DNA from 3 places in the Streptomyces sp. NPDC102279 genome. Region 2 is predicted to be linked to each of the others. Evidence: riboswitches for the same ligand, from Rfam matches in the RefSeq annotation. Region 2 holds a riboswitch; each other region holds the start of a gene.
The links. Region 2 has a riboswitch for thiamine pyrophosphate ahead of thiC (phosphomethylpyrimidine synthase ThiC). Riboswitches for the same ligand answer to the same signal wherever they lie in the genome.

Region 1: it holds a riboswitch for thiamine pyrophosphate, as region 2 does, so the genes downstream of both, ACIRQH_RS15970 (purine-cytosine permease family protein) here and thiC (phosphomethylpyrimidine synthase ThiC) in region 2, are expected to answer to the same signal.
Region 3: it holds a riboswitch for thiamine pyrophosphate, as region 2 does, so the genes downstream of both, ACIRQH_RS31520 (thiamine ABC transporter substrate binding subunit) here and thiC (phosphomethylpyrimidine synthase ThiC) in region 2, are expected to answer to the same signal.

Annotation. Positions count from the first base shown of each region.
Region 1 covers NZ_JBIWLU010000006.1:79,212-82,584, reverse strand. The annotation lists gene thiD (bifunctional hydroxymethylpyrimidine kinase/phosphomethylpyrimidine kinase) at 1-13, opposite strand, end outside; gene ACIRQH_RS15970 (purine-cytosine permease family protein) at 97-1,497, opposite strand; TPP riboswitch at 1,489-1,583, opposite strand; gene ACIRQH_RS15965 (alpha/beta fold hydrolase) at 1,858-2,679, shown strand; gene ACIRQH_RS15960 (aldo/keto reductase) at 2,858-3,373, shown strand, end outside.
Region 2 covers NZ_JBIWLU010000003.1:176,710-180,082, reverse strand. The annotation lists gene ACIRQH_RS07590 (YibE/F family protein) at 1-1,491, opposite strand, end outside; TPP riboswitch at 1,563-1,719, shown strand; gene thiC (phosphomethylpyrimidine synthase ThiC) at 1,712-3,373, shown strand, end outside.
Region 3 covers NZ_JBIWLU010000013.1:225,346-228,718, forward strand. The annotation lists gene rlmN (23S rRNA (adenine(2503)-C(2))-methyltransferase RlmN) at 245-1,351, shown strand; TPP riboswitch at 1,393-1,498, shown strand; gene ACIRQH_RS31520 (thiamine ABC transporter substrate binding subunit) at 1,575-2,663, shown strand; gene ACIRQH_RS31525 (ABC transporter permease) at 2,639-3,373, shown strand, end outside.

The DNA of each region.
Region 1 (3,373 bases), on a different contig from region 2:
GCGGCGTGGTCATACGAGGGTTCCTCTCGGGGTACGGCAACGGGTCCACGACCCGCGGGACGCGTGGCTCGACGACACGAGGTCTCCGGAGCCGTCCTAGGCGCGGCGACGCAGCCGCAGGGGTGTGTAGAGGGCGAGGGCGACGAGGAACGCCACGTAGTAGGAGAGGTCGGCGCCGTGCAGCGCGTCGGCCACCGGACCCACGTACAGGCCGGTGTCCATGAACGGAACGGCCGCGCCGAACGCGGCGACGAAGGCCAGCAGCGACGGCCACGCGGCGAACGGGCGGGCGGCCTCGACGGCGAGGTCGACGGGGGCACCGGCACGCTCGCGGGCGCGGGCGATCCAGTCGACGACGACGATCGCGACGAACCCGGGGATCCAGTAGCCCACGAACAGCAGCACGTTCTGGAAGCGGGCGGTGGTGTCCGACGCGTGCATCCACAGCACGAGCGGGAACCCGAGCGCAGCGGCCAGCGCGGCCGCCACCGGGCGCGGGATCCGCATACCCAAGGTCTGCAGCGCCAGCGAACCGCTGTAGTCGTTCATCGCGTTGCTGCACACCGCCGCCAGCGCCACGGCGAGCAGTCCGAACGCGCCCGCCGCCCCGCCGCCCAGCAACTCCTCGACACCCGCCGCCGTCTGGTCGGTCAGCACGGACGCGCCCCACAGGCCGAGTGCCTGCACGGCGACGAAGGACACGACGAGGCCGAGCAGGGTGCACCAGAACATCCGCGGACGGGAGGTGGCGCGCGGCAGATAGCGGCTGAAGTCACTGGCGTACGGAGCCCAGGACAGCGACAGGCTGAGCGCGATGGTGCTGGTGAGTACGAACGCCCCCATGTGGTCCGCGCCGGTCGCGGAGCCGGTCGTGGCGGGGTGGACGCCGTCCAGCATCCGCCAGGCGATCACGGCGAACGCGACCGCGAGCACGAAGGTCATGACGATCTGCAGGCGATGGATGGCCTCGTAGCCGAGGACACCGAGCGCCCCCTGCGCCGCCATCATCACGAGAACCCCGACCCAGAAGGGCCAGCCGCACAGCCGCGCCAGCGCGTCCCCGCCGAACAGTCCGATCAGCGCGTCCCAGGCCACCGAGGACAGCCACTGGAGCAGTCCGGGCAGGGCCACCGTCCGGCCGAACGCGAGCCGTGCGAGGGGGAGTTGGCCGGTGCCGGTGAGGCCGCCCCAGGTGCTCAGGTAGGCGGTGGGCAGCGCCCCGATCACGGTCCCGACGACGACCGCCGTCAGGGCGGTGCCGAAGTCCAGGCCGAGCGCGATGCCGATGGTGCCGGTGAACACGCCCGTCATCGTCAGGTTCGGGGCGAACCACACGGTGAACAGGCGCCAGGGCCCGCCGTAGCGGTTGCTCTCGGGGACCGGCTCGATGCCGTGCCCCTCCACCCGCAGATCGCCGGGAGCCGCGGGCATCGACCCGTCGAAGACGGTCGGCCGGCTGTCGGCGGGCAGCCCGCCGGAAACATGCGCCAAAGGCATGAAAGACATCCCTCCGCCAGTACGAACTGGTTCAGGTTCGACGGGTGTGATCTCAGCCCTCGGACGGGGCACCCCGTGTCCGGTACGACGGACACACTAACCCCATCCCCGCGCTCCTGTGTATGGCGGACCTGCGCCCATCGCTCCGTTCCGGTCCGCCCGGACTCACCGACCTCCCTCGCGCGGCGGCCCGGACCGCCGGGAACGGCCCGCGCCCGCCCGCACCGCTCCACCGGCCCCGGTCGGGCCACCCGCAGCGCGCCGGGTGCCTCCCGTCGGTACTGTCGGAGGTGATCGCCGCCCGCTCTCCGTTCCCGGGTTCCCGGACCCGGGTGGCCGGGCGGAAGGAGGCAGGGCGCCGTGACCGTGATCTCCCTGAAGTCCGCGCAGGTGAACGAGGGGCTGACCCTTCCGTACGCCGAAGCCGGCTACCCCAGTGGTACGCCGGTCGTCTTCGTGCACGGTCTCGCCGACTCCTGGTGGTCCTTCGAGCCCCTCCTGCGGCGCCTTCCGGCGTCCCTGCACGGATACGCGCCCACCCAGCGCGGCCACGGAGACGCCGGCCGGCCGCCGGACGGCTACGCCCCCGACGACTTCGCGGCCGACCTGGTCGCCTTCCTCGACGCGGCCGACATCCCGCGCGCCGTACTCGTCGCGGCGTCCACCGGTGGCATACCCGCGCGGATCGTGGCCGGCAGCCATCCCGACCGCGTCGCCGGGCTCGTCCTGCTCGGCGTCCCCGGGACCCTCGCGGACAAGCCCGCGGCCGACGCGTGGCGAAAGCGCCTGGACGGGCTCGCCGACCCCGTGCCCCGCGCGTTCGTCGAGGAGTTCGTCACCGGCATGACCGCGGCCCCGCTCGCCCGCGGCTTCGTCGAGACGATGGTCGAGGAGGGCCTCAAACTCCCGGCCCACGTCTGGCAGGAGACCGGGCGCGGTCTCCTCGACGCCGACCTCGGCGCGACCCTCGCGGGCATCCTGGTGCCCACCCTCGTCGTCTGGGGCGAGCAGGACAATTTCCTGACCCGCGAGGACCAGCGGACGGTCCTGGACGCGGTCCACGGAGCCGACTTCCTCCCGTACGAGAACACGGGTCACGCCGTCCACTGGGAACAGCCGGAACGCGTGGTCGCCGACGTCGCCGCCTTCGCCGCGCGGATCGCCCGCCTCGGCACCACCTGAACCCCGGCCCACCGGAGGCCACTTCGGCGCGCCGCCCCCCAACTGAGGCCGGTGGCGGGGGCGCTGACCGGCGACGCCGAGCCGGCCGCGGCCGCACCGTCGCACGACTGCCATGTGCGCCCTGACCGGCCACGCCTCCCCGAACGGCCTCCTGCCGGGCGTGTGCGAAACTGCCGCGATGACCGCAGAAACGATCACCGCGTCCGCCGCGGGCACCTGGACCCTGGGCGACCTCACCGTCAACCGCATCGGCTTCGGCGCGATGCGGCTGACGGGCAGCGCGGCCTTCCACCACGGGACGCCGAGCGACCGCGAGCGCTCGATCGCCGTGCTGCGGCGGGCGGTCGAACTGGGCGTCGACCACATCGACACCGCCGCCTTCTACTTCTCCTCGCTGCGCTCCGCGAACGAACTGATCAACAGCGCGCTCGCCCCGTATGCCGACGACCTGGTCATCGCCACCAAGGTCGGGCCGTTCCGCGACTACGCGGGGGACTGGGGCACCTCGGCCCGCCCCGACCAACTGCGCGCCCACGTCGAGGAGAACCTGCGGCAGCTCGGCCGCGACCACCTGGACCTGGTCTACCTCCGCCGTATGCGACAGGACTCCATCGCCGAGCACTTCGGAGCACTCGCCGAACTGCGCGACGCGGGAATGATCCGGCATCTCGGCATCTCCGACGTCGGCATCACC
Region 2 (3,373 bases):
GGCGACCAGGCCGATCGATCCGACCAGCGTGCGCACGATCTCCTCGGCGACCAACTCGCTGTTGGCGACGGTGCCCACGCTGCTCTGCGCGATCGAGAAGAGCAGCAGCAGCGGCAACGCGGCGCCCGCGTATGCCAGGACGAGCGTGTTGACCACGGACGCGATGTGGTCGCGGCCGATCCGGATGCCCGCCCGATACAGGCCGCGCCAGCCCATCGTGGGATTCGCCTCGTGCAGTTCCCAGATCGCCGACGTCTGTGTCACCGTCACGTCGTCGAGCACACCGAGCGAGCCGATGATGACTCCGGCCAGCAGCAGACCGCTCATGTCGATCGACGGGTACAGGCCGTGGATCAGGCCGGTGTTGTCGTCCGTGTTGCCGGTCAGGACGGCCCAGTCGATGAAGACCGAGCCCAGGATGCCGATCAGCAACAGGGACAGCAGGGTGCCGACCACCGCCACGGATGTTCGGGCCGATAGTCCGTGGCACATGTAGAGCGCGATCAGCATGATCGCGCTGGACCCGACGACCGCCACGATCAGAGGGTTCGACCCCTGCAGGATCGCGGGCAGGATGAAGAAGTTCAGGATCATGAAGCTGATGGCCAGGGCGATCAGCGCCATGACGCCGCGCATCCGGCCCACCACCACGACGACCACGGCGAACAGGCCCGCCAGCAGGGTCAGGGGCAGCTTCCGGTTCGCGTCCGTCACCGAGTACTGCAGGTCCTTGGGGGCCGAGGGCTCGTACGCGACGATGACTTTCTCGCCCTGGTGCAACTGCCGTGACTGGTCCGGCTGGACGATCTCCGTGAACGTACGGCCCTTGTCCTTGCCGGTGTCGATGCGGATGGTCGCCCGCTTGCACTCACCCGTCGCCTGCTGCTGTGCGGAGGAGCCCTCGGCCGTGGAGGTGTCGCCGGTCGGCGTCTCCCCCGAGGCGTTGACGGACTTGCAGTCCACCTGGACGATCTTCGTGACCGTCGCGTTCTGGGTCTGCCGGTCGAAGCCGACACCGGTGCGTTCGTGAGCCGGTGCGCCACCGGGCCACAGCACCACGAGACCCACGGCGACCGCGGCCGCGAAGGGGATCAGCACCGCGGCGATGACCTTGCGCAGATGCTTCGACACAGGCGCCGCAGGGCCGTGGTTGTGGCTGTGCGAGTGCCCGTGTCCACCGCCGGGGCCTGGTACGTGCCCGCCGCCCGGTCCGTGACCGTCACCCGGACCCGGTTCACCAACTGACCCTCGGCCGTGGCCGTCACCGGGACCCTGCCCTTGGAGGTCACCGTGACCGGGGCCGGCGTCTCCGCTGCCCGGTCTCGGACCGGGACCGTTTCCGGGTCCGGAACGGTGCCCGTATCCCTGGCCATCGGCCGGCCCAGGTCCGTGCCCACGACCGTTGCCGGGACCACGTCCGCGGCCGTCGTCCGAGCCCGGACGGCGCGGTGGCTCGGGCGGTGGGAACGAGGGCTGCTGGGTCGTGGTCACCGACCGATCATCCCAAGAACGGCAAGGGCCCCCTGTTCACCGCGCCAGATATGACGCTAGCGTGGAGTCACCTTTGCACACGCGGGAGCTCGGAGCACCGGGCTGAGAGGGCGCTGACCTCCGTCTTCGCGATGTTTCACATGAAACATCGGCGAACGGAAGCCGCTGCGTCGACCGCCGAACCTGTTACCGGGTAATGCCGGCGTAGGGAGTAGGTCTCATGACCAACAAGGACGTACGCACGCCTGCCTCCAGCCAGACGGACGGCACTTCTTCGCCGTCTCCGAACGATGAGGCCGAGAAGTCCATCGGCTGGCACAAGGCGTACGTCGGGGGTACGCGCCCCGATCTGCGCGTGCCGGTCCGTCAGGTGCACCTGACCAATGGGCAGTCCGTGACGCTGTACGACACCTCCGGCCCGTACACCGATCCGAGCATCGATACGGATGTGCGCCGGGGGCTGGCGCCGCTGCGGGAGAACTGGATCATCGCTCGCGGTGACACCGAGGAGTACGCGGGTCGTCCCGTCCGTCCGGAGGACGACGGGATCAAGCACACATCACCGCGCGGCGGTCTGCGCAATCTCGACGCGGTCTTCCCGGGCCGGCCGCGTCAGCCCCGACGGGGACGTTCCGGGCAGGCGGTCACGCAACTCGCGTACGCCCGCCGCGGCGAGATCACCCCCGAGATGGAGTTCGTCGCCGTCCGCGAGAACGTCGAGCCCGAGGTCGTGCGTGAGGAGATCGCCGCCGGCCGGGCGGTAATGCCCGTGAACGTCAACCATCCCGAGATCGAGCCGATGATCATCGGCAAGCGGTTCCTGGTGAAGGTGAACGCCAACATCGGCAACTCCGCCGTCACTTCCTCCATCGAGGAGGAGGTCGAGAAGATGACCTGGGCGACCCACTGGGGCGCCGATACTGTCATGGACCTGTCTACCGGGCGGAACATTCACACCACCCGTGAGTGGGTGCTGCGCAACTCCCCCGTCCCCATCGGAACCGTGCCGCTGTACCAGGCGTTGGAGAAGGTCGACGGCCGTGCCGAGGAACTCACCTGGGAGATCTACAAGGACACGGTCATCGAGCAGGCCGAGCAGGGCGTGGACTACATGACGGTCCACGCAGGCGTCCGCCTGGCGTACGTGCCGCTCACCGCGAACCGCAAGACCGGCATCGTCTCGCGCGGCGGCTCGATCATGGCGGCCTGGTGCCTCGCGCACCACCAGGAGTCCTTCCTGTACGAGAACTTCGAGGAGCTCTGCGAGATCCTCGCCGCGTACGACGTCACCTACTCGCTCGGCGACGGTCTACGGCCCGGCTCCATCGCGGACGCCAACGACGCTGCGCAGTTCGCGGAGTTGAGGACGCTCGGGGAACTCAACACGATCGCGAAGCGTTTTCATGTACAGACGATGATCGAAGGCCCGGGCCATGTCCCGATGCACAAGATCAAGGAGAACATCGACCTTCAGCAGGAGATCTGTGATGAAGCTCCGTTCTATACGCTCGGCCCGCTGACCACCGACGTCGCGCCCGCGTACGACCACATCACCTCCGGCATCGGTGCCGCCATGATCGCCTGGTGGGGCACGGCCATGCTCTGCTACGTGACGCCCAAGGAGCACCTGGGGCTGCCCAACCGTGACGACGTCAAGACCGGCGTCATCACCTACAAGATCGCCGCTCATGCGGCCGATCTCGCCAAGGGCCACCCCCGTGCGCAGGACTGGGACGACGCGCTGTCCGATGCCCGCTTCGAGTTCCGGTGGGAGGACCAGTTCAATCTGGCTCTCGACCCGGACACGGCACGGGAGTTCCACGACGAGACACTGCCGGCCGAGCCCGCCAAGACGGCCCACTTCTGCTCGATGTGCGGACCG
Region 3 (3,373 bases), on a different contig from region 2:
CGCGGGAGCTCCGGACGGGACACGTTATCGGACACGAGTTCGATTCTAGGTCCAAGCGACAGGTGACGAGAGCACTCTGCCGGAACAGGCCGGGCGCGAGTGGTCCCGGCGGGCACTGTGCGCGGGGAGTCCCGGGAGGCGCAAGGGGCGGGAAGCCCCGAATCGTGCGGGCCCGGCCGGTCCGCCCCCACCGGGACACGCGCGGCCCGGGTCATGCGATCCGATCTGCGACACTGGTACAGCCATGCCTAAGCCCGGAGAACTCACCTTTGTAGCGCCGCGCGGAGCCAAGAAGCCGCCGCGGCACCTTGCCGATCTCACGCCTGCCGAGCGCAAAGAGGCGGTTGCCGCGATCGGTGAGAAGCCGTTTCGTGCCAAGCAGCTCTCGCAGCACTACTTCGCCCGGTACGCGCACGACCCCGAGCAGTGGACGGACATCCCGGCCGCCTCGCGCGGCAAGCTCCAGGAAGCGCTGCTTCCCGAGCTGATGACGGTCGTCCGGCACCTGTCGACCGACCAGGAAACCACCCGCAAGACCCTGTGGCGGCTCTTCGACGGCACGCTCGTCGAGTCCGTGCTGATGCGCTACCCGGACCGGGTGACGATGTGCATCAGCTCGCAGGCCGGCTGCGGGATGAACTGCCCGTTCTGCGCCACCGGACAGGCCGGCCTCGACCGGAACCTGTCGACGGGCGAGATCGTGCACCAGATCGTCGACGGGATGCGGGCGCTGCGGGACGGCGAGATCCCCGGTGGCCCGGCGCGGCTGAGCAACATCGTTTTCATGGGGATGGGCGAGCCGCTCGCCAACTACAAGCGCGTGGTCGGGGCGATCCGGGCCCTCACCGACCCCGAGCCGGACGGCCTCGGCCTCTCGCAGCGCGGCATCACCGTGTCGACGGTCGGCCTCGTGCCCGCCATCAACCGGTTCTCCGACGAGGGCTTCAAGTGCCGTCTCGCGATCTCCCTGCACGCTCCGGACGACGAACTGCGCGACACCCTCGTCCCCGTGAACACGCGGTGGCAGGTGCGCGAGGTGCTGGACGCCGGATGGGAGTACGCGGCGAAGTCCGGGCGACGCCTGTCCATCGAGTACGCCCTCATCCGGGACATCAACGACCAGGCGTGGCGGGGCGACCGGCTCGGCCGGATGCTCAAGGGCAAGCCGGTGCACGTCAACCTCATCCCGCTGAACCCGACCCCGGGTTCGAAGTGGACCGCCTCGCGGCCCGAGGACGAGAAGGCGTTCGTCGACGCGATCGCCGCCCACGGCGTGCCGGTGACCGTCCGGGACACCCGCGGCCAGGAGATCGACGGAGCGTGCGGTCAGCTCGCCGCGACCGAGCGGTAGTCTGGGACGCGTCCGTACAACGTCACAGTCCTAACATCTTCATATTCCGACAGGGGAGCGCCACAGCGCTGAGAGTGCGGGACAGACCGCAGACCCTCTGAACCTTGCCCAGGTCATTCTGGGTAGGAAGTTCGGTCATCACTCAAGCTGTTGCGCCCTGCCCGGGATCTGTCAGAGATCCCGGGCAGGGCCGCGTCTCTTCCTGGTCAGCCAGGAGGAATCAGTGAGCACCACCAGCAAGCGGTTCGCGGCGACGGCCGTCGGGCTGAGCCTCGTCACGCTGCCCGTCCTGTCGGCGTGCGGCTCGTCCGACGCCGGCGCCTCGGGAGACCCGAAGACCGTCACGCTCGTCACCCACGACTCGTGGGTCGTCTCCAAGAGCGTGCTCAAGGACTTCGAGAAGCGGTCCGGCTACACGGTCCGCGTCCTCAAGGACGGCGACGTCGGGCAGGCCGTGAACAAGGCGATCCTGACCAAGGACAATCCACAGGGCGACGTCTTCTTCGGCGTCGACAACACCCTGCTGAGCCGGGCCCTCGACAACGGGCTCTTCCAGTCCTACGAGGCCAAGGGCTCCGACGCGATCGACCGGCAGTACCGCGTCGACCAGGACAAGCACCGGGTCACGCCCATCGACTCCGGCGACATCTGCGTCAACTACGACAAGGCGTACTTCAGCAGGCACGAGCTGGCGCCGCCGACGTCGTTCGACGACCTGGTCAAGCCCGCGTACAAGAACCTCCTCGTCACCGAGAACGCGTCGACCTCCTCGCCCGGCCTCGGCTTCCTGCTCGGGACCGCGGCGAAGTACGGCGACGACCAGTGGCAGGGCTACTGGAAGAAGCTCAAGGCCAATGGCGTGAAGGTCGTGGACGGCTGGGAGCAGGCGTACAACGACGAGTTCTCCGGGTCCGCCGGCGGCAAGAAGGCCAAGGGCGACCGGCCCCTCGTCGTCTCGTACGCCTCCTCGCCGCCCGCCGAGGTCGTCTACGCCGACCCGAAGCCCAGCACCGCTCCCACCGGGGTCGTGGACGGCACCTGCTTCCGCCAGGTCGAGTACGCGGGTCTGCTCGGCAACGCCGGGAACGCCAAGGGCGGCAAGGCGCTCCTCGACTTCCTGCTCACCAAGGAGTTCCAGGAGGACATGCCGCTGAACATGTTCGTCTACCCCGTCACCGACACCGCCCGGGTGCCGGAGGAGTTCACGAAGTTCGGTCCGCAGGCCAAGGACCCGGAGACCCTGGCTCCCGCGAAGATCGCAGCCGACCGCGACCAGTGGGTCAAGTCGTGGACCTCGCTCGTACTGAAGTAGCCGGGCGGAACCCGCGCGCGGCCCGGCGGCAGGGCGCGACACGGCTCGGCCTCATGGCCCTGCCCGTCGCGTTCTTCGCGGTGTTCTTCGCGTACCCCGTGGTCGCGATCGTCGCGCGCGGGCTCCACGTCGACGGCGGCTGGCGGTTCGGCCGGCTCTGGGACGTCCTGGCCCAGCCCGACATCCGGCACGTGCTGTGGTTCACCACCTGGCAGGCGCTCGCCTCCACGGCGCTCACGCTGCTGATCGCGCTCCCCGGCGCGTACGTGTTCGCGCGCTTCGAGTTCCGGGGCAAACAGCTCCTGCGGGCCGTGGTGACCGTGCCGTTCGTACTGCCGACCGTCGTCGTGGGCACCGCGTTCCTCGCGCTCGTCGGCCGGGGCGGCCTGCTCGACGAGCTGTGGGGCGTACGCCTGGACACCACGGTGTGGGCGATCCTGCTCGCCCACGTCTTCTTCAACTACGCGGTCGTCGTACGGACCGTCGGCGGGCTCTGGTCGCAGCTCGACCCGCGGCAGGAGGAGGCCGCGCGGATGCTCGGCGCCTCGCGCCTCGCGGCCTGGCGCAGCGTGACGCTTCCTGCGCTCGCCCCCGCCGTGGCCGCAGCCGCCCTCATGGTCTTCCTCTTCACCTTCACCTCGTTCGGTGTGGTGCAGATCCTCGGAGGCCCCACCTTCTCGACCCTCGAGGTCGAGATCTACCGGCAGACG